4 regions of the uncultured Acetobacterium sp. genome follow, and region 3 is predicted to be linked to each of the others. Evidence: riboswitches for the same ligand, from Rfam matches in the RefSeq annotation. Region 3 holds a riboswitch; each other region holds the start of a gene.
The links. A riboswitch is a leader RNA that binds a small molecule or an ion and turns the genes downstream of it on or off. The one in region 3 is predicted to bind cyclic di-GMP.

Region 1 (7,649 bases), on a different contig from region 3:
TGCTACTGGGCAGCCATGGCCAATGTTGAAATCCAATGGGACTTTGATCGTGATATTAAGAAATATCGCTTTGAAACCTATTGTTACGGGCCCAAATCCTGTCGGTATTATAAAATGGGTCGGAGCCGGTCGGTCCCTTATAAAAATCGGGATTCCGCCATCGATGACGGCTACCTGGACGAGCTCTGCACCGAAGGCCGGGATGATGATGACTAAACTCGCGACAGCCCATCCGGGTCAAGATAAACTTGGCGGGCCCGGAAGGGTTAGGGTACTGGAGTTTGACTTTTTCAAAGTCATTGAGCCTTTATAATTTATCAAAAGAACCGTCCCCTTGATATTCAAAAGTGCCTCAAAATGATGTGATCAGCATAGCAGGTTTGGATCAAGCATGCGATACGTCATCTTTTGAGGCACTTACACGTTATCAATTAAAATTTACATTTACTAGGCAAATAAGGTTGAAGGATGTTTTTCTGGGTAGCGGTAAGATCTGGTAATTGATAACGTTCAATGCGGTTGGCTAATTCGTTTTTAACGATCAAGTCAACATCGGTCTTCTCGGGACTCATATCATCAGAAACGCCATACTTACTAAAAATTTCACTTAAGTAATGTTCATCTCGATAATTCTTAGGCGTTCGACCGCTCAAGAAGGTATTTTTTTCTTGTGCAGTTTTCAGGTTTTGCATATATTTTGAGTCGACCTTTAAGTTAACGCCTTGCAAGGAGCGATTAACATTTCGCATCATTTCTTCATCTAGAATTAACTTTTCAAAGCTACCACAATACCATGCCGACATATGACCGGGATAACACCAAACGGTATCAATATCGGTAATATAGTAAGGGAGTATGGTGGTCAGTAAACTTTCAACACCGGCCTGATAATCGACCTTGGCCGAATCCGCTAAACTGCCAACCATTGTACAGCCGATCTTTAATTCTTTGCAAAACTCATAAAAAATCGTCGAGATGTAAACGGTTTCAGCTGTTCCGTAGGCTGGCTGGACACTTCTCATATCGGTTGAGGCGGAACATGGACAGAGCGTCACATCAATGCCGGGAGAGAGAAGCTGGGCATACACAATTCCGGCAAAAGAAAGGGCAAGGTCATGAATGGCAAGGCCAAGCAAACTAGGTGGTCCAGTTAAGTTTGTTAAGGTACAGGGGCAGATGACGATATTCTGTTTTTCGTCAATTGTTGCATCTAAATTTTCTAAGCATTCATAATCATAAGCTAATGGGGACATGGGGCAAAGTCCTTGTCCCATTATCGGCTCATCCCATTTATCATGGAATTTCTTGACCAATTGGAAGGCACCTCTCATGCTTTGATAGATATCGCCATTTTTTGAGTTACCAGCGGTCGCCCTCATTCCATTGGAAATCCATTTATCACTGTATTTAAGGAGCATGGCAATTTGTCCAATATATTGATCCTCCGTATCATTTCCTTCTGGTTCGACCACACTGGGATTAGCACACTCGTACAAATCTGAAGTTTGGGTCAATTGATACATTTTGATAACATCGTCAATCGTTCCTTTTTGGTAATTTTTTGACTCGTTATTATAAATTATCGGGACGTTACCAAAAGGGCTGGTTGCAGTAATTCGCTGTGGGGTAAGATCAGTATAATCATATTTTGGCAAGCTACTCAGCGCTTTTTCCAAGAGTTCGTTAGAAATAAAAACGCGGTCTCCCTCTACTTTTGCACCGTGCTTTTTAAATAGGTCTAACGCCTTTTCAGTACCAAAAGCGATCCCAATATTTTCGAGAATGTCTCTGATATACTTATGAATCTCTCCAATTGTGTTAGCATCTAATAATCTTGGCATGTTTTTCTCCTTAATCGATATATTTTTTAAACGATTGTTATTTTATCGATGGTATTTACGATGCGTTTGTTATTTCCCCTAAGTTATTATGAAAAAATTTTAGCATGGAATTAACAAACCAGTCAAGCTCTTATTAAGTATGTTGGTCTTTTGCTAGCGGTGTCATGTCTTAACAGAAGGAACCCGTGCCTGACAGAACCTGTCGAGGCCACAAGGGAGCGGCGACGGTGTACCGAATCTTGACCTTTTTGGAAGTCGCCAAGCCGCTGCAAATTAAAATAGGGGACAAAAAAACAGGCGATCGGCCAGTAGCCACGGGGGTACTGGCCGGCCTACCTGTTGTTGCTGATCATCAAGAACGGCGGCGTGGTTCTAAATCAAGTCATCCGGTCTTATTTTTTGCTGTTTCCTTTAGGTTTTGCAGGTGCTTGATTGCTTTGGTCAATGGCTTTATCTTTTGTTTTTTCAATGACCGGCTTTTTAGCATGCTTGTCATTGGCTGCTTTTAAAATGTCGCCGGTGGTCGCATCAATTTTTATCGGATTCGCTTTTTTACCGGTTTGAATAATAACCTTGTAAACCATCACATCGTTGTCTGCCCCCAATCGGATCGAAACAAATGCGCCGTTACTTACCGAATCCAGGGCAATCTGTACGGCGTTTTCAAATGAAACGGCTGGCAGAACCACTGCGGGTTTTGCGGTTGTCGGATCGGTTACTGGATCGGTTACTGGATCAGTTACTGGATCGGTTATTGGGTCGGTTATTGGGTCGGTAGCTGGATCAGTTACTGGATCGGTTACTGGATCAGTTGCCGGATCTGTTACTGGATCAGCTGTCTCAGGTTCGTTTTCCGATTCGAGTTTTAACACGGCACCGGTTATCGCATCAATTTTTACCATATGCATCACTGCGCCGTACTTAACCTGAATCTGGTACACTTTTACAGCATGCTGTTTGCCAAGTTTAATGGAAACTACCGAGCCTTGGGGCACCGCTTCTAAAGCAATTTCGATGGCTGCGCCAATGGTGAGGACGCCAGATTGGGGCTCTTCCGCAACAAGCGGTGGATCTGGCGTAACCGGGTTCGCCACAGCTTCCGTTTCAGCAAACACCATCCCGGTGGTGCTAAATGCTAACAAGCCGCTTAAAACAAACGTGACTAATCGTTTTTTCATCGTGTTGATCTCCTTTTATTTTTTAAAATGACAGGCGCTTGCGAAGCTCGATGTAAAGCCCAGGGCACTTTCGCAATGACCTATTTAAAACCTAATCCAGCATTAATATTTGGCAATAAAAAAACAACGTCATGACACGTTGCACAAAAACACCATAAACGGGTGCTATGATTTGCAACTGGCTGTCATATAAAAATTACTTAGACCCTCTAGCTTTGCGTCCCTACCTTTCGATAAGTTTGCCAAATATTTAATTATCATCATAATATTACAATTTTCTGTTTTTGTCAAACTAAATATTAATTATGAGGAACCCGTGCCGACCCCAAACGATAGAAACCGGCAAACCGGGGTATATAGTGTCATATCAGAATCATCGGAATCCAAAAGCGGTTGGAGAAAGAGGAAAAAATATGAAACAGAATGACCGGAACTTTTTGTGGAAACGGATTGCCAAGAAGAAAAACACCGAAAGCCAGCAAGCGACCATGGCCCCGAAAGTCAAGAAAGCCTGGCGGAGACGGCTGGGCGAAGCGGATTATCAGGAGATGATGGTGGAGTGTAATTCCGAGGCGATGGCGCTGCTGGTTAAAACCGCGGGCGGCTGGGTCTATTGTTATAACAACTGGGAGCACGAAAAAATGACCGGTTTCGGCCAGAAAGCGATTCGCAATCAGCATTTAAAAACGGTGCTCGGGGAAGCCTATTATCAGGTCTACGAAAAAAACGCCGACTATTGCCGGGAAAGTGGGGAAACCATTCTTTTTAAGGGCACGGCCTGCTGGAATGGCGAAATCAGGGAGCGGATGTGTCGGATGACTCCGGTTGAAAATGACGGGCAGGACTTTATCGTGGTGACCGAGTTGAACACCAAAGTGCTTAAGGACTGGATGGCTAAAAACCAGCTGGCCACGACCCGCTTTGACCAGATGTTTCAGACCCACACCGCCACCATGCTGTTGCTCGAACCGGAGTCGGGGCGCATTGTCGATGCCAACCCGGCGGCTCTGGCCTTTTATGGCTATTCCCTGGAGGAGCTCAAGACCATGACCATTGACCAGCTCAGCACCCTGTCTGAGGCGGCGGTTGATGATCAGCGGCAGTCGTCCTTGCTGTTTCCCCACCGGCTGAAAAGCGGCGCCATCCGGATGGTCGATGTCCACGCCAGCCTCCTGGAGATTGACGACCAGCAGTATCTTTTTTCGGTCATCACCGATGCCACCGAACGGGAACAAAATGCCGCCGCCCTTTATCGGCAAAAGGAGCTCCAGAAAACCGTCATGGATGCCATCCAAGATGGGGTGATTGCCACCGATGCCGCGGCTAACATCAGCTACCTCAATCCGGCGGCCGAGCTGGCCAGCGGCTGGCAGCTTTTGGATGTACTGGGCAAACCCTTTGAGGTGATTTTCCCGATCTGTCATGAATATACCCGGGAGCCCCTGACCGGGCTGGTGGCTCAGGTTCTTGAGGACGGCCAGGGCCAGCAAATCACGGCGCCCACGGTGCTGTTTAACAAGGATGGCCTGATGATTCCGATCGAAACCAGCCTCGCCCCGATCCGTGCCAAAAACGGCAGCATCGACGGCGTGGTGATGGTCTTTCGGGATATTACCTTATCCCGGGAAAAGAAACGCCGAATTGAATACTTAAGCTACCACGATGCCCTGACCGGCCTTTACAATCGGCGCTTTTATGAGCAGTATTTTAGTCAGAAGGCGATCAAGCTGATCCATCCGATGGCCTTTGTGATGGGCGACATCAACGGCCTGAAGATGACCAACGATGTTTTTGGCCATACCATCGGGGATCTGCTGCTCCAGTCGATTGCCAAAACCCTCAAGCTTGTGGCTGGTGCCCGCAATCAGGTGATCCGCTGGGGCGGCGATGAATTCATGATTGTGATGCCGGGGTCGGATCTCAAGGATGCCGAAAGGCTGGTCAAAGGGATCAAGGAACAGCTAAAGGACATTTGCATTAACGGCACCATTGAAGCCAGCGTTTCCTTTGGGATGGCGCTTAAAAAGAGCCGTGATGATGAACCCGGGGCAGTCCTCAAAAAAGCCGAGGAAATGATGTATCAGATCAAGCTGTTAGAAAGCAAAAGCATGCGGGGCACCACCATTAACGCCCTGCTGGCAGCCCTCGATGAAAAAAAGGCCGAAACCAAGGCTCATACCATGCGCTTGTCCGATCACGTCATGAAGCTGGCCGAGCTGTTGGCTCTCAACGTCGAAGCCAAGAACCGCCTGATCCTGCTGACCATGCTCCATGATATCGGCAAGGTGGGGATTCCCGATCACATTCTCGGCAAGCCCGGCCGCCTGACGGAGGAAGAATGGCAGATCATGCAAACCCATTCGGAAATCGGCTATCGGATCGCCACCAATGTGCCGGAACTCCATGTGGTGACGGAGGAAATCCTCCATCATCATGAGAAATGGGACGGCAGCGGCTATCCGGCCGGCCTCAGCGGTGAAAAGATCCCGCTTAACAGTCGGATTCTGGCCGTCGTCGATGCCTATGACGTGATGACCCATGATCAGGTTTACCAGCCCGCCCGCTCCCATGAAGAGGCCATCCGGGAATTGCGGGAGCAGGCCGGCAGCCAGTTTGATCCCCGGCTGGTAGACCGTTTCATTAACCAGCTGTCCCACTGGTGATTGCCGAAATACCGAAACCATTACAAAGAAAAAGAGGTGACTTATGAAATCAAAAATTGACGGGATAATATAGACACCCCGAGCTGAATGTTCAAGCAACCACTTTTTCGGTATCAATCGTTTGAGTTGTTTCTGAAAGAGCTGCTAAAATAAATCATGTCACGTCGATGTGATTTTATTTTTATTGTCAAATGAACAATGTTCAGATACTGGGTCGGTTTATTTTATCAAAGTCTAAAAATCAGGAGGATTTATAATGTTAATTTATGCAAGCACCGCCATTACCCTGGCGCTGGTGTTCTATTCAATCGGGGTCTGGGCTGAGAAGCTTCAGGGCCAGCTAAAGGTGTGGCATCTGGTCGTGTTTTATCTTGGTTTGGCGTGTGATACCACCGGCACCATGCTGATGGGCGAACTGGCAGGCGGCGTCACGCTGTTGAGCTTTCATGGCCTGACCGGCCTGCTGGCGATTCTGCTGATGCTCTTTCATGCGGTTTGGGCCACGGTGGTTCTGGTCAGGAATGATCAGAAAGCCCGGGCCAGCTTTCATAAATTGAGTCTGATCGTCTGGTTGATCTGGCTGATCCCCTTTGTTTCCGGGGCGATTTTTGGGGTGGCGTTCTAACCGCCATCAGGTTAAAAAAGCTGTGATTTAACCCGGCTGATCGGGTATAATAAAATCAGCAACCTGAAAGGGGTTAAAGGAGAAATGAGAAATGAAAAGAAAAAACATCGCTTTGTTGGTGGTGGTTGTCGGTCTGGGTCTGGTTCTGTCGGGATGTGGGGCCCCGAAAGATGTCACCGATTACTCAAAAGCTGAGCATTGGCTCAATATCCCCAGCAGCACCGACAAGGCGGTCGATGTCTTTTATCTCTATCCCACCACCTACGCGCCAGCCGATCAAACCAATCCCAGCATCAGCACCATTGATGACGCCGGCATGATGGCCAACGCCAAACTGGCTTATGACCGCCAGGCGACGGCCTTTGAAACGGTCGCCAATATCTATGCGCCGTTCTACCGCCAGGATAACCTGTCACCGGTCGATCGGGAGGAAACCATCGCCGGGATTCCGACCACGGATGCTACCGCGGCCTTTGAGTACTACATCAAACACTATAACAACGGCCGACCCTTTATCCTGGTTGGTCATTCTCAGGGTGCCGACGTTACCAGCAACCTCTTGTCGGGCTATTTAAAAGACCATCCTGATGTCTACAAACGGATGGTCGTGGCCTATGTGGTCGGCTATACTGTCACCGAAGATTACCTGAGCGCCAATCCCCATTTGAAATTTGCCGAGGGCTCCGATGATACCGGCGTCATTGTTTCTTATAATACCGAAGCCCCCGAGGTTTTAGCCCCGGGCAACCCGGTCATCACCGCCGGCGCTCTGGCGATCAATCCGATCAACTGGAAACGTGACGAAACCCTGGCCACCGCCGCCGAAAACTTAGGGTCGATCGGGATCAATAAAGATGGTTCGGCCAAACGCAATGCCGAAGGAATCATTGAACCGGTGATGAATTTTGCCGATGCTCAGATTGATCTGGACAAGGGCGCCCTGATCTGCAGCACCGTTAATGTCGATCTCTATTCGCCCGGCAGTGCCACCTTTGGCAAAGGCGTCTATCATACCTTTGATTATCCCTTTTATTATTTCAACCTGCGCCAAAACGCCGAGAACCGCAGCGACAAGTATTTAGAGAAACAGTGAGGTAGAGGAGTAAAACTTATTTAATCGCTTGTCATACCGTTATTAATAATCGACAATAGCAAGTAGCTGGCAGACTTACCATTGCGCAACCGTTTCTGGTGTAGAAACTCATTCTAATATGCGCTGATAATCGCATTGAGCGATCTAAAGGAGAAGATATGAAACCATTGACTTGGATCAGATCAACCAGCCCGGCGGGGGAAAAGCCCGTGATTGTCTCAGAATATCTGCTTAATGAATTGGGCATTT
Region 2 (7,649 bases), on a different contig from region 3:
TAGTATTTGTAATTATAAGCCACCCTATTTTAGCTTACAAGCAAAACCTTTTAGCTTTGTTACAGATTACCCCTTCTGTAACATTGGCATTCTTATCAGCATATCTAGCCTCTACTATTTTTTTATATCACCGCTTGCCCAGAGAAAATAAATCAATTCATTCTGACTAATCTTTTGATCCCCATTGATCAGCCTCTGGCGCTGAACAACTCCGCTATTCCGGCTTGGTCATCCCATAAATATCGTAAATTTCCTGGGTATATTCACCATCTTCATGATAAACAATCAAGGGTGTGTCAGTTTTTAACCCTGGTTTACCACTTTTTCGTCCTTCAATTAAAACCAGATTGGCTTCTTTTTTTAAGGATGGGTAAACAAATTGCAAGTGCTTGACCTCAATTTTATAAGATCGCATCAGTGAAATAATATCGCCCAACCGCTCCGGCCGATGAACCAAAAACAGACGGCCGCGATCCTTTAGCATCCGCTTGCTGAAAATAAGAATATCTTCAATGCTGCATAAAATTTCGTGGCGGGAAATAGTTTTTGTTTCACAATTGTTCTTAAGTCCCGCCTGAGCCCGCATATAAGGGGGATTACTGACTACCACATCGTAAGCGTTTGGAAGAATCTCACTACCAGGCGCTTTAATATCCCCGGCGATGATCCTAATTTCGTTTGACAAGCCATTAAGGGCCATGCTCCGTCTAGCCATTTCGACCAGCGGTTCCTGGATCTCTAACCCAGTGATCGAGGCTGCCTTTGTTTTGCCATAAAGCAATAATGGAATAATTCCCGTTCCGGTTCCCAGATCAATAACGTGGGGAGCCCCTTTTGTTCGCCGGGAGACAAACCAGGACAGCAAAACTGCATCCATGCCAAAACAGAAATAATCCGGATTCTGGATGATCTTCAGATTATTAAGGCCTAAGTCTTCAATTCTTTCCCCTTTTTTTAAAAAGTTATCCACATTTAGCTCCTTTAATTCACTTAATTTTTTAATTTTAACCGATAATCAACAAGTTTATCCACATATTGGTCAATTCTATCCACCATTTGTGGATAAGTTTTGTTGATTTCTTGCTTTTCCCCAAAAACTTGCCTAAGCACGGGCTTTTCTGTTCAGCCTTTTTATAGCGCACCTGTTAATTGTTTTTTTATAACTTATCCACATATGCACAGATAAAAGTTGATAATTTAAATTCCTAGATTTAATTCCCCAAAATAGACGGTTTTGAATTTCTCATTTGAAAAAAATTATATGCGAAGCTGTTGATAAGTGTTTTTCAATCCTGACAGCATTTTTCTCCCTAGCTTTATGGTTTCGCCTCCATTTTATCAGAAAAAAACCGCCACAAGCGAGAATTATTCTTAGCATGCGCACACTTTTGACCCACAAATCAACCTTGGAGATAAGTCGTTCATAACAACCTTGGACTTGACTGAATAACAAATATGTATTATTATGAGATTAACTATATATTCGGCAAACTTACCAAAAGGTAAGGACGCAAAGCTAGAGGGTCTAAGTATTTATTTATATGACAGCCAGTTGCAACTTTAAGCGCATCTATATGTGTATTTAATGCAACGTGTTTAATCGTTGTTTTTTTTTATTTTTTTACTCCACAGCCATTAACATAAAACCGCTTTTTAAAAGCATTTTTAAGCAGCGCTCATTACTTAAACACGACTGAGCAGGAATAACTGTCTTTTTTTCGTTTTTCTCTTTAATATAAACACATTCTTTGCTATAATGTGTAGTTGTAGAGGACTATTTTAAATTTATTGTATGAATTCGCCACCTCTAAAAGCTTCTTTATCATCGACGATTATGATGATAAAGTCAATGACCAAAAATATTGCAACGAAATTATTTGCGAAAGCGATGGATATATATGAATAGTAGTAAAATCCAGCCGAGTAAATTGGATCTTATTCTCGAAAAAAAACAGCATCTGGATGCCACCATCCAGGAATGCGAAATACGAATTGATGCTAAGCTTGCTTCACTCACTGAAGAAGGCTTTATTTCGCGAGAAATGAATCCTAATGTTGTTGAAGTGGCCATCTCTGATGATCCCTTCCAACCCGGCACAGATTTTCTTTCCGGGGTAGATATCTCGGATGACGATGCTCTCGATCAGGCCGTCCTCAATTCCCGTCCTTTCGAAACCCGATCAAATCAGTTGGCTTTTAATGGTGATCTGCTTACCAGTCAACCATTGCCACTCAGTGACCGGGCAGGTTTTTCCATACCGATCGGCGAAACCGAAGAAGATGAGGAGGAACTACCCACCCTATCAAAAATTCTGGGACGAACCACCCCTTACGCATATGAAGCGGAGCGAACCGCAGCTATCCCTAAAGCACCAACTGAATCCGAGCTCGCCAATCCTGTTGGCACCGATGATGTTTTTGACAATTCCAGATTTGCCGAAACAAAGTCGACGCCGCCACTGTCTGAGGTTAGCCCGGAAATAATAAAACCCGATCCGCCCCCAGAAATGGCAACAACACCAGAACGCCAACCGGAAAAAACAACGCTGACAACAGAAACGCCAATTAATCAAGAACCGCTACCGCCGAAAAAGGCAAAGCCCCAAAAAGCAAAGCCAGAAAAACGTAAAGATAGGGCAATCAAGCAAAAACAAGCTCAACCAACTAAAAAAACGAACCTTCAATTCCTTAAAAAGCCCAGCTTAACCAATATGGTTCCGCCGCTTGTTTTTTTCTTTATGGGATTAATGATTTTTGGAGCTTTCCTGATTTTTACTGCCTCAGAATTTAATTTTATTGATTACTCGGTGGTGTTTATTTTATTCACCTGCCTGATCTTTACCATTGCGATGCCCTATGGCGCCAGTATCTTTTTTATGATTCTACTCTTGTGCAGTTATGTGATTTTGTCGCTGATTTCGGTTTTCTACCTTGATGTTCCCTTTAAATTTTATCAGATCGGTTGGCTACTGGTGATTCCGATGATTTTATGGAGTTCGGCATTATTGATTAGAAAGGTTCGCGAACTGTTCCATTTCAAAAAAAATCTGGAACAGCAAATTGCATCCTATGATAATCTCGAAGAAAGTCCGGGACTGACGATCGAAAAAGCCTACTATAAGGATCTCAAATATGCCATGGATCGCGCTTCCCGCGGCGAAACCATTCTGACTCTGGAAATGATTACGATCAATCATCTGGATGAGCTAAAAACCATCAACGGTTCCCGGCTCTGGGACGAGATCCTCTATAAAACCTTAAAAATTATCAAGAGCCACTGCTACAGTAACCACCTGATTTATATTCTCGATGGCAGCATCTTCAGTATTCTGATGGAAAACACTTCTGTAAAAAATCAATTGCTGATCAATCAGGAGATTACCGATGCCTTCAATGCTCTAATTCTCGAGTATGACGCTGTTGAAGCCGATGTGTCACTTAGCCTTGCCGCCATTCCCTACTCCCGCGATATCACCAATCCCTTTGATTATCGGGCGCTGGTCTTAAGGCATCTAAAAAAATAAAGCAGCAACCATGTGATCGGTTGCTGCTTTTTTTACTTTAAGATACTTTTCTGACAAAAGAAGGATGTGCCACGCACATCCTTCTTTTGTCTTTGATTCATTTAATAAATAATATAAGCTTCCAAGTTCTGTCGTCCAAATTGAATGCAGGCATCATAGGAATCCATATAAATATCAACGATTCCCTCCGTAACTGCACCGCCGCGATCTTCAACCGTATAGGTGGTGCCCATCGCCGGAATATAAATCTTGGTTCCAAAGGGCAAACCTTTCCAGGCTGCTACGGTATGATTCGCTTTAGGCATCACACCCGATGCGGTGGCATTCCCGGTTGCCGTATAAGCGGTACATTGGATCGTCATTTTGACAGCACCTTCGGGAATGGTAGTGGTGGCGGTTGTCTGAGTTGGAGCAGTAGCTGGTGTTACGACCACCGGAGCCTGGGCTGCAGCCGGGCTTTCAACCACAGGTGCTTGCGGTTCTGCCGGGGTTTCGACAACTGGCGCTTCCGTGACGGGAGCCGGGGCTACAATCGCTGCTTTCGTGCCAACTTCAACAATTTCTGGTATCGGCGCTGTTACAATTTCATCGAAAATAATTTCCCGCTTGACTTCCACCCCGTTTTCATAAAGCACCCGTTCAACTTGGCTGGATTCGCCGTCAACGCCAACCTGGATAAGCTTGGTTTTGCCGGTTTCCATTTCCGGGTTGTCTTTATTCTGGGTGGTATAGGTGACAACCTGCCGGCTTGGCAGTTCATCAACTTGTACCCGAATGACCTCAACTTCTTTGACATCTTTTAATGATGTAGACTTGCCTGGTTCAACCCGGTCAAGATCATTTAGTTTTAGATCATACTCATTGAGTAAATCACCAACTGTTTCGGCTTCGGTCTGATAAATAATCGTTTTTCCATCAACAGACAGTTGACCGCTAGCCTTGCTTTTCACTTCAACATGATTAACCGTAAACAACACCGAGTTGGTATCGACATTGACGGAATATTGATCTCCTAGTTCAATGCCATTACCTTCTAGCACCGCACCGACACTCTGGAACATGCCACCACTGAGCATTCTTTCGGTATCATCAACGGTGACCTTGATCTCCTTGGCAAAAACAAAGGAACTGGCGGTTCCTACCACACAGGTGATGATCACGCTGGCCATACCTATTTTAAGGATCGATTTTTTTCTTCTATTCGGGCTGCTATTCTCTTTTTCTATCATAAAACCTCCATTTTCATTTCAATCTTTCCAATCGAAAGTCTGTTTCGTTACAATTTCTTTACAAATCGATTGTACTTCATTTCCCGATAATTGTCAAGATTAGAATTTACTAATTGACTTTTCTTAATGTTTCATTTAAAATATAGATAATTAGATAAAAACAAACCGTTGATGCGGAGATAACGGTGGAAGATGCACTAACAGAGAGCGAGGTAGGCTGAGAGCCTTGCAGAAGGCAATCCATCAAATGGACCGCTGAGGGCATGGTCAAAGGCTTAGGCTGAGTATTCCATGACGTGACAACTACGTCAGTGTTGAGGAATATGTTGGTATTCTGCAGAGGCAGGTTTGATCCTGTAAAAAAAGGTGGCACCACGAGTCGTTATACTCGTCCTTTACGTTTAGTAGAGGACGAGTTTTTTGTATTTACAGACCGCTGTCTGTAATGAGTTAACCACAGAAAGAAAGGAAATAGTCATGGAAAAGATACCCTATAAGATTTATTTAAGTGAAGATGAGATGCCAAAATACTGGTTCAATCTGCGAGCCAAAATGAAGGAGCTGCCAGAGCCTTTTGTGAATCCTGGCACCGGTGAATACTGTAGCAAAGAAGAACTGCTGCCGGTATTCTGCGAAGAATTAGTCGACCAGGAACTCAATACTACCGATGAATTCATTGAAATTCCTGAAGAAATCCAGAGTTTCTACAAAATGTTCCGGCCCTCGCCGCTGGTTCGAGCCTATTGTCTGGAAAAAGAATTAGATACGCCAGCCGAAATCTACTATAAATACGAGGGCACTAACACCTCTGGCTCCCATAAACTAAACTCTGCTGCTGCCCAGGCCTACTATGCCAAAAAGCAGGGTTTAACCTCATTAACTACCGAAACCGGAGCCGGACAATGGGGCACTGCCCTGTCAATGGCCTGTGCCTACTATCATCTGGACTTATCCGTTTATATGGTTAAGATTTCAGCCGAACAGAAACCGCACCGTCGGGCGGTAATGGAAACCTATGGTGCCAAGGTGATTGCCTCGCCTTCCAACACCACCAACGCCGGCCGAAAAATCTTAGCCGAAACCCCGGATACCAACGGATCCTTAGGCTGTGCCATCAGCGAAGCGATTGAGGTGGCAGTCACGACCGACAGCTGCAAATATGTCCTGGGCAGCGTCTTAAACCATGTCGGTCTACACCAGTCCATTATTGGGCTAGAAACCAAGATCGCCTGCGACAAATATGATATCAAACCGGATATCATCATTGGCTGTGCCGGCGGTGGATCCAATTTACTGGGTCTGATTGCCCCCTTTATGGCCGAAAAAATCGAAGGCCAGAATGACATCGACTTTTTAGCTGTCGAACCGGCGTCATGCCCATCGTTAACCCGGGGACGCTATGCCCTGGACTTTGGCGACACCGGAAAAACCACCCCGCTGATTCGGATGTACACCTTAGGCAGTGGTTTCATGCCATCTCCTAACCACGCCGGCGGATTACGCTACCACGGGATGAGTCCGATCATTTCCAAGCTTTACCATGACGGTTACATCCGTGCTAAATCTTATACCCAAAATGAAGTTTTTGAGGCCGCCACCCAATTTGCCCGAATCGAAGGGATTCTGCCTGCGCCCGAATCTGCTCATGCGATTAAAGCCGCCGTTGATGAAGCGATCGCCTGTAAGGCATCCGGCGAAAAGAAAATCATTGTCTTTGGTTTAACCGGTACCGGCTACTTTGATATGACCGCCTATATGAACTACAACGCCGGCAACATGACCGACTATGTTCCGACTGATGAAGATCTCCAAATCGGTTTTGACAGCCTGCCCCAAATGGAAGTGAAATAGATTTTTTCTTAAATAAGAACCCCGGTGATTGGTATACCAATCACCGGGGTTCTTATTGTTTTACTTATTTATTTGAAAGCTTATTTATTTGAAAGCTTACTAAATTACTACCGAAATCGTCCCTGTTTTCTAAGCGCGGCCTTAACCGTGGGATAGAGATCAAAGTCGGTGTGCGGTAGAAAGCGGGCGGCATACATCCGGGAGATAAAGTCCGTGGCCGCTCCAAATTCCAGATATTCGATCCGTTCCTGAAGCCTGGTCACTTCCTCCATTTTCTGATCATCCGTTAACAACACATAAGCGCCCTGCAAGGAGCTATTACCCAACGAAACAAAACGTTCTCTCGGTAAATCAGGATAAAGGCCGATGGTGATTGCCGACTCCAGATTGATATACGTCCCAAAGGCTCCGGAAACATACAGTCGATCGACATCGATCGGTTCAACCCCCAGCCGTTCCAGCAGATAGGCAACCATGGTAGAGGCGGCAGCTTTGGTATCGATGAACTGGCTCATATCACTTTGGGTAAACAGCAGTTCTTGACCATTGCCTGATTCTTCCCGGCTGGCGTATAGGACTCCATACTCGCCGTCACGAATCACGATCCGCGAGGACTTCTCGGGATTAAAGCGGCCGGAAAAATCAATCCAACCACTTAATAGCATTTGAGCAATCAAATCAACAATCCCGGATCCGCAAATGCCCCGCGGCCGATGCCCGCCGATGGTCGTCAACCTGAGCTCATTTTCGGAAATGATAACCGAGTCCACGGCACCGGCGGTGGCCTTCATGCCATTTTTACTAATCCCGCCTTCTAGTGCCGGTCCGGCGGCTCCGGCGCCAGCCACTAGAAAGTGCTTATTTCCTAAGACCATTTCACCATTGGTGCCAATATCAATAAATAAGCCTAATTCATCTTTTTCGTGAAGTCCGGCAACCAACAGGCCACTGACGGTATCGCCACCTAAATAGTTGGCCACCGAGGGCATGCAATAAAGATAGCCACTGGTGTTAAGGCCGAGATCGCGGGCGTCCAAATAACCGG
Region 3 (7,649 bases):
TTCCCTTCTGATCCGGAAAGCGCTGCGTTACTCATCCATCCCTGAGCCCAACCTTCGTTCTGGATATGCGTTCGATAGGTTGCGCCGACAGAATTTGACGAAGACGTTTCAAGCTCTGATGCAAATGTGTTTGTAGCAAGAAGAATCAGCATACTCATTAGAATTGCGGTTCTTCTTAAACACATTTTTACTTTATTTAAACTTTTATTGGCGTTCATCATTAACATTCCTTTCGGTAGCTGGCTGCCTTTATTTTCTAGGCCCTTTAGCTTTGCGTCCCAGCTTTTCAACTGGTTTGCCTTTATCGTAGAATTAAGCTTACTTGATCGTGAACTTATTTGTTATGCTATTGGTTCTAAAACATCCGATCTAATTTTAATCCAATTTAATCTTAATAACAAAGGATAGTTAGAGAATCCAACTATCCTTGCAATTCGAAGTTATTGTGATAATTATTGACTTATACTTTTTTTACAATGGCACTGTCACCAACGAGACCACCATACATATTTCCTGATAATACACAGCTTGAGTCATAAGTAATTCCGCTTACCTTGCTGTTAAAACCAACAGTCATTCCATAGGCTTGAGTTTTCTTTACTTGATCATCAATGAATTTACAATTTAGGAATTTTACATTCTTGATGTAGCCGCTAGCGTCCCAAGCATCAATTCTGACGCCATCATTGGATCCTGGACTGCTTTGACTGTTGTTCGAAATCGTCATGTTCTCAAAGATAATATTTTCGACCCCTTGTGCCTGACCTGATGTTACCAGTGAGATTCCCCGATACTTATTTTTTGAGACGGTCATATTTTTGAAAGAAGCGTTATTAACATCACTCTCAATTTCAATCCCGTAAAGATTATTAATGACGGTGTTATCACTAAAGGTTAGATCTTTTGCTTTGACAAGGCGAATTCCCATACTGGCATTGTCTGTCATGGTGCTACCAGTAACCGTAACCCGTTGGATGATTCCTGTGATACCCATTAAATCTAAGCCCGAACCCTTGTTACCATAACATTGGGTATTGATAATCTGGATGTCTTCAGCTATCTGATTTGGGTCTGGTTCAATGTCAATGCCGGCTTCTGGTAAGGTACCATTTGTGTTTCTAAAAATACTATTACTGACGACTACCCGTTTCGCATCGGTAATTGATAAACCCTGACGTCGATTGTTCTCACTAATGACATTATCAATCGTAATATCGGTTACTGCTGGGGAATCTCCAAGAAAAATACCATCACCCCAACAATCGCTGATTGTCATATTGCTAATTGAGATATTACTTGACCCATTAATGACATGGACTCCCATTCCCCATTCTCCTGTGGTTCCCTGGTGTTCATATCGTTCGCCAACAATCTTTCCGCCGGTGATGCTGACATTGCTTACACCAATCATCCGAACCACGGCATTGTATCCATTTGAAGAGGGGAGAGCTTTTAAAATAGCATTTTGGCTTAAGGTAATACTTTGATTCGATTTTGGTTTTAATGTCTGATCAACATTTATCAAATATGTGCCATCCGGAATATAGACCGCACTGCTTTCATCAAGCGCTTTTTGAATTGCTGCTGTGTCGTTTGTTACGCCATCCCCTTTAGCGCCATAATCTTTAACTGATTTTTGCTGAGGTTCTGGGGTTGGCTCGGTCACCACTGGTACCGGCTCAGTCACCACTGGAGTAGGTTCGGTGACCACTGGTTCCGGTTCTGGAACGACTGGTGCTGGCTCGGTCACAACTGGTGCCGGTTCTGTCACCACTGGTGCCGGTTCTGTTACGACTGGTGCCGGTTCTGTTACGACTGGTGCTGGTTCTGTTACGGCAACTGGTCTTTTGGGATTTTTCGCTTTTGCTGTGCCTGAATTTCCTGGTGCTGCATATACTGGCATTGAACTTAGTAATAACATCAATGTAACTAATAAAACGGATATCTTTTTCATGGTGGTGCTCCTTTCGGTAGCCGGCTACCTTTCTTTGCAGTTAAGGCCCTTAGCTTTGCGTCCCAACTTTTCAGTTGGTTTGCCCTTATCGATGGATCGATACAATCATTAAATAAAAAACTCTTCTTTCGGTAGCTGGCTGCCATTTTAGAGGCCCTCTAGCTTTGCGTCCCTATCTTTCGATAGGTTTGCCTTTATCGTTGAAGAGTTGCTTCAACAGTTTTAACTTTTACCATTTATGTACTTGCTTGCCGACTCCCTCCTTTTTGACTGAGCGTCTTCCTAACAACTCTTTAAATTTCTACTATATCTTGACCGAAAAAATCTATTCGACTTTCATTTAAATAATTTCTGACTACAAAAAACTTCCCCTTCGGTAACTGGCTGCCATTTTACAGGCCCTTTAGTTTTGCGTCCCGGTTTTTCAACCGGTTTGCCTTTATCGTCGGAAAGTAATTCCACGATTTATTTAGTTGATTACAGCTTTGCTACCCTTTTAATGTCATTTTGTTTAGAACGATATGCAATATTGGAATATTAGCATATTGCATTGCTGTGGTTAGGCTCAATATATCACACTTTAATGATCCAGTCAATACAATTATGACTAATTCTAATTTATACAGTCAAATTTAAGTAAATTGACTGTTTCGTAATTGAACCAGTAATGTTAGTGCATTCCTTCTGCTTGGCTTAGTTATTGCTCAGTACTTCTTACCTTTAAGATCGACTGAAGCAGCAAAATATTTAGCAGGATTTTTAAAAATCCGCATCATAAAATTTTCTAAGCACGTTTTTATATCATTCTTAATAGAGCATCATCACAAATTGCCACATTCAGTTTTTTATTTAAAGATTTTAATTGCTCTGTCGATTAATTGACTTTTCGCTACCTGTATTATATAAGAGAAATCATTATTTTTTCTAAAGATCAAAAAGAATAACAGATTGGGAACGACGCCGCAGATCAAGACTCTAATCATAAAACTGATAATTCCGGTGTCGACAACATATTGACAGATAAACCAGGTGATCATCCCTGCTCCGATTGTTATGACTGCATACTTAAGGTATTGTTTAAAATACTCAGCCGAACTGGATTCAAACCCATACTTGTACAAAACAAATGGCTCCACCCAAAAGCTGGTAGTGATGGTGCTGACCATTGTTCCCAAAAAAATCCCCGCCACGCCAACATAATTTGCAAGTATCACCGATGCCACAATGTTAATAATCGATTCGGCCAGCGGTTTATAGCGATCATACCAATATAAGCCATGGGCATCTTTAAAGACTCTGACGCTTGTTCTCATCCCCATCATGTAGAAATTGACAATCAAAATTGCCACGATTTCCATATCAAACAGGTATTCTCCCCCCAACCAGAGGTAAATAAATGGATTCACCAGATTCCAAAGTGCAATCGCTGAAAATCCGTAGATCCAGAAAGCGGCAAAATTTGTGCTGGAAAAGACACTGCGATTCTTTTCTGCCGATTGGGTTATCCCAAGATTACCGATGCTGGCCGTTAATGATTCAAATATTAATCCATAGATCATTGTCAGTGATGCAATAATCAGTAAATAGTTTGAGTAAATCCCGACTGCCACAATCCCAATTAGCATCGAGATCAGGATATTATCGGTACCCAAAACGACAACACCACCAATTCGATGGTAGATCAACGCCTGGACATTTTTTTTGATCTCAATCTTTTCTTTAGCTTCCAATGGTAGAATATTTTTTTCCTTCAAATAAGGAAACATCTTATCGGCTCTGAGCGAAACCAGAATGTTTTCAGATAGGGTCGCCACCAATTCGACAGATAAGAATAAAATGTAGTTTTGGGTTGTATATAAAATGATTATCTGAAAAATACTCATCGCGATAAAAATTGCATAGCGGTAGAGCGAAGCAATGTATTTTTTTTCATTGGCGATAATCAAAAAACGCTTATATGAAAAAAAATAGGATATCGCCGAATTAACGACAAAGATTATAAAAATAAGGTTGATGTAATCTACTTCTGGAATATCTTTGATAAAAAAATGCAAGAACGGGACGAGCATTATTCCCAATGCGATAATAATCAGGCCGATAAGTGTATAAGTTTTTTTAAATAATTTCATTAACGATTTTATTTTTTCAACATTGTTTTCGGCTATCGGTTTGTACATGCTGTAGACAATCGCTGTACCAATTCCCAATTCAGCCAATGATAAGATTGACAAAATATTGGTGAACAGGCCATTGATTCCTAAGTATTCCGCGCTTAATACTGTAACAAAGACGATTCGCGAAACAAATGTAACCAACAATGCCAACATTTGACCGATCAGTGCATATTTTATATTCTTGATTGAATTCGCTGTTCTTGACATAAGTCCACCATTTTCTGTGATTGTTTACTAATTGGATTGATTCGCAATTTAGCTGCTAGCCTTATTGATTGCATCTAGTGCATTAGAATTATCGCTACTTTTCAACGGAACATTTTACCTAAATAACCATTTGCAAGAAATAACCAAAACAAAATTATAAAACTCTTTTTCTTAAGTAAATGAACAACGATTATTAGCCTTTTTCCCGAGACAGCAGCATTTTTTAATGCAGTTTGAAATTCATTTAATGTAATAATCTCTTTCATCTTGATGTATTTTTCTTTTAAACGATCATTACTGGTAAAACGTTTTTCGATGGCGATGATATAATATCTCAAAATCATGCCATTGATTTTTTCGAGTTCATTACCCTTGTCCATTTCAAATTTTTGCGAGAATTCTCTGAGCCGTTTATCTAATATCTGAAAATTCCGGATATAATCAATAGCTGGCCGCCGTTTAAGTTGCGAAGCATTCAAATCATGATAATAATGATACCACGCTCCATCCAGAACACAGACTTTTTTTGATTTTTCCAGAACGTCTAAGACAAATTTAAAATCCTCCAATATCGACATTTCCTTTTCAAAGACAATCTGATTATCTTTGATGATGGTGGATTTGATGACCTTGTTACAGGATGATAAAAAGTAGTTTTGATCAGACAAATAAGAAAAATGTGCGTTTATATTTTTAACATTAAAACAGTAGTTCTTTTCAATGCTTTTAATATGTCTTTTCTGTAGCTTCTGATTTTTGTAATAGTCGAACTGCATTCCATAGATCACCATATCAATTGAGCGATCGGTAAATTGTTTCATCACCACAGCGTAAGTTTCTGGATCAATAGTATCATCTGCGTCGATAAAAGACAGATACTCCCCGGTCGCTAGTTGAATCCCGCGATTCCGGGCTGCACTCACCCGGGCATTTTCTTGATGAACGACCATTACTCTTTTATCTGCTCTGGCGTATTGATCGCAAATCATCGCTGATGAATCCGTTGAACCGTCATCAATCAGAATTAATTCAAGCTGCTGATAGGTTTGATTCAAAACACTGTTAATCGACATTTCCAACCGTTTTTCGGCATTGTAGACTGGCATAATCACACTTATTAATGCTTCTCTCATGGTCATCACCCTCAGTTTTTCCATTTAAACAACACCTTTGAGCATCACCGACGATTCATAAACATGCAACTCTGATTCACGAGACACAATATAAACCCAGATCAGCAGATAAAGCAAGTTACGATTAAACAAAATCTGATCACTTACCAAAACAAACATTAATATATACCACATCACTCGATAATTCGAACTGATTTTTCGGTACATCATCACAAAAAGATTTACCCACAATATTGATCCAAGCAGTCCAAATGAAAAAACCTGAAAGATGAAAGAATTTGCATAATTTCTACCATAAGTTTCGCCGTTCATATAAAGAAATTCTGCTAGTCGATTTATACCGACTCCAAAAATCCATTCCGGTAATGAAAAATATTGGAATAAGCTCAGTGTTCCTAATATTCTGATATTTTCCACTAAACTGGGCAGGCTTAATTTACTTAAATATTCACGAAATAGGTCTGGCAAATAGACGAACAAGGCAATCCCCATGATCGAAAAGACGATCATGTAGACCAGTATTTTTGCCTTTTTAATATTAATAATTACTGGAATAATCAGTAACAGAATAATACCGGTGGTACTGGTTGATAGAACCCCGCCTGCAAAGAGGACCATTGCCAGCCAATAATCTTTTTTTATTATTGCCATCGCATAGATTGGCGCAACATAAATACAATAATGCGCCGGCTCATAAAAAAACGATGTTGGCCGGCCATATTCAATCGACTCAAAACCTGATAATTCAATCGCCCTTAAAAATGGGATATTACCTCTAATAATCACGTCAAAAATATTATATGCAATAGCCTGATAAAGTAGAAAAGCAGTTGCTATCAGAGCCACTAAACCACAGGCTCGATAAAGCTTTTCCTTATCCAGATAGCCGGGACAGCACAAAACACTGGCCAATATCATAAAGACAAGCATTCCCCCAGAATTATTAATTGTGTTTGTAATATCTGGGTATTTCAATGCCCCAACAATTAAATTGAGAATAATCAGGATCAACATGGTGACCAGTATTTCAATGTTAATGCGAATCACCAGATTTCTTTTGATCACGCCGCTAGTAATAATTGCCATCAATATAAAATTACCAATATCAAATAGTGGTAAAAATTCGTAAAGAGATAAAATCGGAAACAAAGCGATAAGTATATATTTAAAATCACTGATTTTTTCAGTTTGCAACTTCATTATTTGTCCTCTCTTAATTGTATCACTTTTACATCAAGCTATTACAGTTGATATCGATTGATCCTGATCAATCATTCGCATTTGTGAACACTAACTTTCTTCATTCTGCTTTTATGGCATTTGCATAGACGCCACTTAAAATTATTTTATAATTGTCTTCATTATTAATACGATTGAATTTTTCGATTTGTTTCTCTGACATTTCTTTTCTTATTTCTTTGTTTTCAATAAGCTTAATAATCGCGCTCACTAAACAATCGTCATCATCGGATAGATACCCAGTTATATTATTGTCAATCAATTCGATCAAACCATCTGTTGGAGTTGAAACGATTGGCACACCAAAATACATCGCCTCCAGAGCTGAAATCGGGGTACCTTCAAATCTGGAACAAAACAGCATGCAGTTGGCTTGTTTGATTGCTTTATAGGGGTATGATAAATTGCCTGTAAAAAAGACCTGCTTTGTAACACCTTCTTTTTCAAAGATTTCTAGCATCTCTTCTTTTAACTCGCCTTCGCCAATCACCCCAAATCTGGCGTAAGGCAGTTGTTTTAGCACTGAAGAAGCTACTGCTGCGATGCGTTGCGGATTTTTTTGATCGGTGAGCCTTCCTAAAAAAATAAAATCAAAACAGTATTCCTGGCTATCCTTGTCAATTAAGGCATTTAGTCTTTGTGAATAAATAATATTCTTCAAGACAATTGTTTTATTTTTGATAACCGGTTTAAAAAAGTAATCATTTATACAGCTTTCTGACACCGCAATAATTTTTTTTGCTTTTCTTGCTGCGATCATATATAAAAATGACTTGATCGTTAGTTTTTTCATATCATCGTTATTAACATGTAAATGGGAGATAAAGGGAATCCCTTTGTCAGCGATTGTTGCAGCAAGGACGGTAGCTCTGACATCATGAGCATCAATCAAATCCGGTTGATATTCAGAGATCACGCGGTTCAATGCTTTGATAGTTAAAC
Region 4 (7,649 bases), on a different contig from region 3:
GACGATGTCCGGATGCGCCGAAAATGTGTCGAAACCTCAATTGCCCTGCTGACCTCCTTAGACACCGCTCAAGCGCTCTTGGATTGCTTAAAATCCAACCGCACCATGGCTGAGATCGACTTGGTTGACATCAAAAAAATTCAATAAATTTTTTAAACGAAATTTTTAGGCGCTTTTAAGAGAAGAACTTATTCAAGACCATTGAATAAGTTCTTTTTATTTGGTAGAATGAAAACAACTGTAAAGATCGAAAAAAATAAGTGAAGGGATAACAGAGAGATGAACATAAAGTCCAGAAAAGTCAAAGCCAGCTTTATAGCCCTTTTAACTGTTATTCTTTTTTTTATGCTGAGCTGGTACTATGTAGTATTGATCAACAACGCCTTAAAAAAGCAGACCTTATTATATTTGTCAGAGGTAGCCAACCAGGGAGCTAATCTGGTTCAAGGCAAGGTTGATAATGAGCTGGAAAACTTAATCACCGCCAGTAAGCTAATTGAAGCCAGCGGCAATTTTGATCAGACTCAGATGCTGCGCCTCGTTACCATGGCAGCCACAGAAAATCATTACAAGCGGATGGGGGTGGCACTGCTTAATGGCGATACGGTCACAACTGACGGGATGTTTTTAAATGTTTCAGAGCGAACCTATTTTCAGGAAGCCAGCAAAGGGAAACCAACCGTATCCGATACCATCATCGACTACACCGATGGAAAACTGATTAATGTTTATGCAGTCCCGATCTTTCGCGAAAACCAGGTGGTGGCATTGCTGTTGGCTTCGGCGGAAACCGAAAATTTCAAAAAGTACCTGGAAGTCGGCAGCTTTGCCAACCAGGGTTATTCTTATATTGTTAAGGCCAATGGCGATCGGGTGGTATCATCCTTACATGTAAACAGCCCCGGCGAGTTCGATAATATCCTAGAAACCCTGAAAAGAGCAGAGATCAGAGATGGCGACCGCTTAGAAACCATCACTGAAAACATGAAAACCGGCAAGCGTGGCAGCTATACCAGTTTTTATGGGGGGATGGAACGGCATGTGATTTACAAACCACTGGCCATTAATGACTGGTATTTGATGACGGGAGTGCCGACTAAAGTGGTCAGCGCCCAAACCAGGCAGATCAGCTGGTACTCGCTGATGCTGATTGTGGCCGACCTGCTGGCGATTACGCTGCTCTTTATGATTATTCTCTTTTATCAGAATCGCGCCAAAAAAAGGTTGGAGCGGATTGCCTATGTTGATGATGTCACAGGCGGCAATAACTGGCAGAAATTTAAGCAGGAAGCCAGGGAGATCCTGGAGGTGAAAAATCAGGGTCAGTGTGCGATGCTGACCTTTGATATTGACCGCTTTCGCTTTATTAATGAAGAATATGGCCATGAAAAGGGCGACCAGGTGCTCCAGATGGTCGGGAAGATCTTACAGGATCGGACGGCCAAGCTTGAAACCTATGCCCGGGTATCCGGCGATCATTTTGCGATTCTCTGTCTGTGTGAGGATCAGGATAAAATCACCCGGCGGATTAAAGAATTTATGGGCGTCTTAAATAGTGAAAGAGAAGCGATAGGTATTAAAGAACGGCTTTCCTGTCGCTTCGGTATTTATATTATTGAGGATCGCAATGGGAATCTTGATAAAATCAGAGAAAAGGCCAATATGGCGCGGATTGCCGCTAAAACCGCTGATAATCAGCTGTGGTTTTTCTATTCCGATGCCTTTCGCAAGAAAATTGGCGATGAAAAAGAAATTATCGATCAGATGGAAGATGCCCTGGCAAACAATCAGTTTGAGATGTATCTGCAACCCAAGTATAATCTGCATCTCAATGCCTATTGCGGCTGTGAAGCGCTGGTGCGTTGGCGGCATCCTGAAAAGGGGTTGATCTCGCCAGGTGAATTTATTCCTATTTTTGAACAAACCGGCTTTATCAGAAAGCTCGATATGTTTATGTTAGAAGAGGTCTGTAAACTGCTAAAAAGCTGGGAAGCAAAAAAATATCCGGAAATATCGGTGTCGGTCAATCTGTCGCGAAAAAACCTCAAGCAGAGCGATTTTATTGAGCGGGTTTTAAGCATTACCAATCAGTACCGCATCCATCGCGGTAGCCTGGAAATTGAGCTGACTGAATCGAGTATCTTTGAGGATGTCGACCGGATGATCGAAATTGGTCAGGCCTTCCAGGATTATGGCTTTAAAATGGCCATGGACGACTTTGGTTCGGGTTATTCTTCGATCAACCTGCTCGGTTGCCTGCCCCTCGATGTGATTAAGATGGATCAGGGCTTTTTTAACAGCCATCTCAAACGCCAACAAAATTATATCGTTGTTGAAGCGACCATCAATTTGATCAAAAAACTGGGCATGGGGGTCGTTGCCGAAGGGATTGAAACAAAAGCAGAGGTCGAGATGCTAAGAACCCTCGGCTGTGATATTATCCAGGGCTACTATTTTGGCAAGCCGATGCCGGTGGCTGAATTTGAGCAGCAAATTTTTAATAATGCCTGATCTTTGGGAAGAGGAAAATAATGGAAACTAAAAACATTCGTATCGGTGATATCTTAATTAACGCCGGCTTTATTAAGGAAGAACAGCTCCAGGAAGCACTGGCCTATCAAAAGGTCGACAAAAGCAAGCGGCTGGGGGCGATTCTGGTTGACTATGGCTACGTTACCGAGGCGCAATTGCTGGAGGCGCTGTCCAAACGACTCAATGTGCTGGTGCTGGATTTAAATGACACCGCCATCGATTTGGATGCGGCCGGAAAGATCCCCCAAAATATTGCCTTTAAATATACCCTGCTTCCGATTGCTCAAGAAAACAATCATCTGGTCGTGGCCATGAATGATCCGCTGGATTTTTATGCGATTGAAGATTTACGGCTAATTACCAATATGAACATCGATGTGGTGCTCTCAACAAGAGAAGTAATCCTTGAAGCGATCCGTAAATCCTATACTGAAATCGAAGCGAGAAAGGCCGCCTCGGCGGCCAATAAAACCGTCGAGGGCAGTAGTCTATCTTTTGTTGAGGATATTTTGACCAACGAGGGCGATGCGCCGATTGTCAATCTGGTCAATTCAGTCCTGTTAAAAGGTCATAATGCCGGCGCCAGCGATATTCATATCGAGCCCTTTGAAAAAGAAACGATTATCCGGCTGCGGATCGATGGCCTGATTGTTGATTATCTGACCCTGGCCAATAATCTCCATCAGTCGCTGATTGCCCGGATTAAGATCCTGTCCAATCTCGATATCGCTGAACGCCGGGTGCCCCAGGATGGCCACTTTCGGATCCGGATTGATGGTGTAGAAATGAATGTCCGAAGCTCCAGTATGCCGACGGTGTACGGCGAAAAAATGGTGATGCGTTTTTTAAGCATGAACGTACCACTTGATCATGCCGGTCAATTTGGCATGAATGATAGCGATTATCAAAAAATCCTGCAGATGCTGCAAAGCCCCCATGGGGTGGTTTATATTACCGGCCCGACCGGTAGCGGCAAAACCACCACCCTCTATATGATTCTGGAAATGCTCAGCCAGCGCAATGTCAATATTGCCACCATCGAAGACCCGGTCGAGCGGAATCTGGCCAAAATTAACCAGACCCAGGTCAACATTCTGGCCGGCTTGACCTTTGACGTCGGCCTCCGTTCGATTCTGCGGCAGGACCCGGATATCATCATGGTTGGTGAAACCCGGGACTCCGAAACCGCCTCGATTGCGGTGCGGTCGGCCATTACCGGCCATCTGGTACTGTCGACCCTCCATACCAACGACGCCGTTTCAGCGGTCGTCCGCCTTCAGGATATGGGGGTCGAACCCTATATGGTCGCCAACTCCTTAACCGGGGTAGTCGCCCAGCGTCTGGTTAAGAAAATCTGTCCCAATTGCCGCCAAGCTTATGCCGCCTCTGAGATTGAAAAAGGGCTGCTCGAAGAACCACGGCTGACCACCCTCTATCGCGGCCGCGGTTGCCATATTTGCAATAATACCGGCTACAAAGGCCGAACCGCCATCCATGAAATTCTGGCCATCGATAAGAATATCCGAACCTTGATTTCCCGGCGCGAACCGATCGAGGATATTTACAGCTATGTCGAAGAAACCGGTCGGCTGATCCCCTTGCGCAAAAGCGTCTCCAACCTGACCATCCAGGGGATCACCTCGATGGAAGAATTTCTTAAATTATCATATTATGTGGAATAGGGAGAAGAGTGATGACAAGTTTTTTAGAGCTGGTTAACTACGGCCGCCGCAACGATTGTTCAGATATTCATTTATCCCGGGAACTGCCGCCGGTCTTTCGCAAAAACGGCAAGCTTTATCAAAGTGATTTTGACCATAACCCGCAGATTATCGAAAACCTGATTTTTAGCCTGCTAACCGCAGACGAACAAAAGACCCTGGAGTCCGGCAAGGATCTCGATTTTTGCCATATCACCCCGGAAGGGCTTAGGCAGCGGGTCAACGTCTATAAACAACAGGGCAGCTATGCCGCCGCCATCCGCCTCCTTAACGATACCATCCCCAGCTTTGAAGACCTCAAACTGCCGCCGATTATCCGCAAGCTGGCTTCTGAGCCGCGGGGACTGATCCTGATTACCGGTCCGACCGGCAGCGGTAAGTCGACCACCCTGGCCTCGATGATTGACTACATCAATAGCAATCGGGCCGTCCATATCTTAACCATCGAAGACCCGGTTGAGTATAAGCACGAACACAAACGCAGCATTGTCCATCAGCGCGAAATCGGCGTTGACGCCAGCTCCTTTGCCCAGGCCCTGCGGTCTTCGCTGCGAGAAGACCCCGACGTCATTCTAGTCGGCGAAATGCGCGACTACGAAACCATTTCGGCCGCCGTCACCGCTGCCGAAACCGGTCATCTGGTCTTATCGACCCTCCATACCATTGGCGCCGCCAATACCATTGACCGGATCATCGACGTCTTCCCGCCCCACAGCCAGCAGCAGATCCGCACCCAGCTGTCCAGCATTTTGAAAGGGGTAGTCACCCAGCAGCTGGTGCCCCTGGCTGGCGGCGATGGCCGGATGGCCGCCCTGGAAGTCCTGATCGGTACCGATGCGGTCCTCAATTTGATCCGCGAAAACAAAACCCACCAATTGGCCTCCGTCATGCAAACCGGCGGCCGGGACGGCATGAAAACCCTCAACGCTGACCTGGCCATGCTGGTCCGGGACCAGAAAATCAGCTACGAAGTCGGCCTCGAATGGGCCAGTGATAAGCAGGAGTTTAATCAGTATTTTGGAAGATAGCAAAATCGTCTCAATTCAATTCGTCGGGGTTCGCTATTAGGTTACGCAAGACCACCAATTTCCGGTTTGTAGGGGCGGTTATCAACCGCCCGAAGGCAGTAAAGGTTGGCCACCAACCCCAGCCCCCAACACCAACGCCGATCATCATTTGTAGGGGCGGTCCGTGACCGCCCGCAACTCAGTAAAGGTTGGCGACGGCCCCCATTCACTGGCAACACTGCGGATAAATTAGAAATATATTCACAAAGCGAAACAATTAAAAATAGCAGACAAAATAATCATCCCAGGCCATTAAAAATCTTTAAAAAGATCATAGTTGTAACCATCTTGTAAAGTTTTAACTTGACTTTTAATAGCGTTTAACTTAAACTTTAGTTACAAAGAACATCAAACATAAAGGCATGGGCAGCTGAAAATCTGAGCCGCAAAGCGAAAGGGTCTAAGTCAGATAACAGCAAAGCGATCTCGCCGTTCATTTCAAAAACCCAAGGGTTAAGGCGCGAAAAGACTAAAGTAAAAACCATAACCGCCGATATTACATCTAAGAACCGCATCCCCTTGGCAACAAAAACCAAAGAAAAACAGGCTGCATGCAAAGCTACTTGGCTTTTCAGAGGCTTTCAACTAAAATTAAGTTTGAAATTAAAATAAAAGCAAATGTGAACATAAAGGCAAAGCAGGGGAAACCCTGTGACGCAAAACTAGAGGGTCTACATCAGCGGATTGGGTTAGCAAACCCAGCCAGACAAGACAGCCAGTTGCCACACGGTACAGTGTGGCTTTTTTTGACCCCAAAAGCCGCGGCAAGCAAATGATTAAGACGAAATAATGGATGCTATGAGAAAATAGAACCGTCTTAATAATAAATTTAATTTATAAATCATCTTCAGGCGCGGATGATCATATAGAGCTTAAGAATAAAAACAATAAGGAGTGGGAAAATGGAATTAATTAACAGCATACGGAAAAGTAGAAAAGGGTTTACCCTGGTGGAAATTATTGTGGTGTTGGTGATTTTGGCGGTGCTGGCGGCGTTTACGATACCGTCAATGATTGGTTTTGTAAATGAAGCGAAGAAGAAAGCTGCTATTGCAGAACAGAGAGAAATCTATGTAGCTGCACAGGCAGTAGCTACTGAATACTATGGAAAACATGGAAGTACAAATGGACTTGTAAAACTTGGTGTCACAGGCACTTTTCCAACTGCAAGTCCTACCGTTGTTAGTGAGTTAGAAGCTGTTAATTTAGGTTCTGTTGAAGTAGCTAAATTTCTAACAGCAAATAAAATAGCTGATGCAACCGCAAAGAAAGCTGCTCTTGCGTTAATACCAGATACAACTAAAGCAATGGGGAATTATGTAGATACAGATATTACTGCTGGAGTTGGTACAACAGGTACTAATACTTCAGCTTGGACTGTTTTTGTTGATGCCAATGGTAAAGTAACGAAAATAACATACCAGAAAGATGATTTAAAATTAGATGATTTAGTACCCAGTGCATCAGTGAAGTAATAAAATAAATCCCACACCCTATGCGCCATAGGGTTCATCTCCCCTTCCCAGGCGCAAACCCGTCATCGGGTTTGCGGGGATGGGGAGCTTTTTTATTTCAGGGCTCGGTTTAGACTAAAACCTCCATTGAACTGGCTAACCGCAGCTAATGTTCAGAAACCCCACTAGCAGAACTTTTCCAAACAATTAAGTTTCGAACAAAACATCCAAATTTTACACCAATTTAAGCCAAGTTTTCAAATAAAGTGATAAAATAAACCTGCATCATTTTAGCTCGCATTGCTTATCAATCCACAGCCAGTCATCTTTTCAAACCCTCGGAGGTCACCCTTGAACCCAATCAGCCAATACCAGTTTCCTCCTGAAAACAATCAACCCGTCGCCTTTGATCGGGGTTTTTCTTTAGCGGTTGTCATTATCCTGGCCTTTGCAGTGATGATCATCGGCGGCTTGGTCTTCAGCTTTCAAAAAACCACCGATGCCGCCAGTGCCAAGCTGGTTTATCTGGCCGCCCGCGCCAAAGCCATTGAATTTGCGGCTTCCGGCAACTACCGTGTCCCGGTTCAGGCAGACCTGCTTGAGCTAATCGGCGCCGAAGTCAATCAGAATGCCAGCATCACCGTGGTCGATGAGAACCGCGATGCCACCATCGACTATATTGTCTACCGCCGGGGCGGCCTGGTCACCACCTATTCCCCTGGCGATCTGGAAGCGGAAAGAGAAAGATAATAAGCACTTTTTTCAGAGCCGCCCCCCTGTGGGAAAGAGCCACGGCTTTTGTATGGATATTGATGTAGAAATCACGTTGATAAATGTTCGGAATAATGGTATAGTTGCATCTATATACCCGCATT

Region 1: another riboswitch for cyclic di-GMP. It lies ahead of QZ998_RS10405 (PepSY domain-containing protein); the one in region 3 lies ahead of QZ998_RS07285 (right-handed parallel beta-helix repeat-containing protein).
Region 2: another riboswitch for cyclic di-GMP. It lies ahead of QZ998_RS13430 (hypothetical protein); the one in region 3 lies ahead of QZ998_RS07285 (right-handed parallel beta-helix repeat-containing protein).
Region 4: another riboswitch for cyclic di-GMP. It lies ahead of QZ998_RS08555 (type II secretion system protein); the one in region 3 lies ahead of QZ998_RS07285 (right-handed parallel beta-helix repeat-containing protein).

The regions. Positions count from the first base shown of each region.
Region 1 covers NZ_CAKMJU010000068.1:205-7,853, forward strand. Annotated here, with positions in the region: partial or broken gene QZ998_RS10395 (hypothetical protein) at 1-216, shown strand, start outside; gene QZ998_RS10400 (trimethylamine methyltransferase family protein) at 432-1,841, opposite strand; gene QZ998_RS10405 (PepSY domain-containing protein) at 2,234-3,019, opposite strand; cyclic di-GMP riboswitch class I at 3,190-3,273, opposite strand; gene QZ998_RS10410 (HD domain-containing phosphohydrolase) at 3,433-5,682, shown strand; gene QZ998_RS10415 (HsmA family protein) at 5,939-6,307, shown strand; gene QZ998_RS10420 (DUF3089 domain-containing protein) at 6,399-7,400, shown strand; gene QZ998_RS10425 (hypothetical protein) at 7,559-7,649, shown strand, end outside.
Region 2 covers NZ_CAKMJU010000103.1:18,471-26,119, reverse strand. Annotated here, with positions in the region: gene QZ998_RS13435 (tRNA1(Val) (adenine(37)-N6)-methyltransferase) at 215-970, opposite strand; cyclic di-GMP riboswitch class I at 1,476-1,560, shown strand; gene QZ998_RS13430 (hypothetical protein) at 1,899-3,524, shown strand; gene QZ998_RS13425 (3D domain-containing protein) at 3,626-4,753, opposite strand; gene QZ998_RS13420 (TrpB-like pyridoxal phosphate-dependent enzyme) at 5,231-6,604, shown strand; gene QZ998_RS13415 (ASKHA domain-containing protein) at 6,712-7,649, opposite strand, start outside.
Region 3 covers NZ_CAKMJU010000038.1:36,397-44,045, reverse strand. Annotated here, with positions in the region: gene QZ998_RS07290 (right-handed parallel beta-helix repeat-containing protein) at 1-218, opposite strand, end outside; cyclic di-GMP riboswitch class I at 232-310, opposite strand; gene QZ998_RS07285 (right-handed parallel beta-helix repeat-containing protein) at 461-1,954, opposite strand; cyclic di-GMP riboswitch class I at 1,967-2,048, opposite strand; cyclic di-GMP riboswitch class I at 2,082-2,157, opposite strand; cyclic di-GMP riboswitch class I at 2,327-2,402, opposite strand; gene QZ998_RS07280 (hypothetical protein) at 2,800-4,335, opposite strand; gene QZ998_RS07275 (glycosyltransferase) at 4,437-5,492, opposite strand; gene QZ998_RS07270 (hypothetical protein) at 5,493-6,668, opposite strand; gene QZ998_RS07265 (glycosyltransferase) at 6,769-7,649, opposite strand, start outside.
Region 4 covers NZ_CAKMJU010000052.1:23,821-31,469, forward strand. Annotated here, with positions in the region: gene carB (carbamoyl-phosphate synthase large subunit) at 1-147, shown strand, start outside; gene QZ998_RS08540 (EAL domain-containing protein) at 346-2,511, shown strand; gene QZ998_RS08545 (type II/IV secretion system protein) at 2,532-4,214, shown strand; gene QZ998_RS08550 (type IV pilus twitching motility protein PilT) at 4,226-5,281, shown strand; cyclic di-GMP riboswitch class I at 5,942-6,047, shown strand; gene QZ998_RS08555 (type II secretion system protein) at 6,223-6,795, shown strand; gene QZ998_RS08560 (hypothetical protein) at 7,126-7,524, shown strand.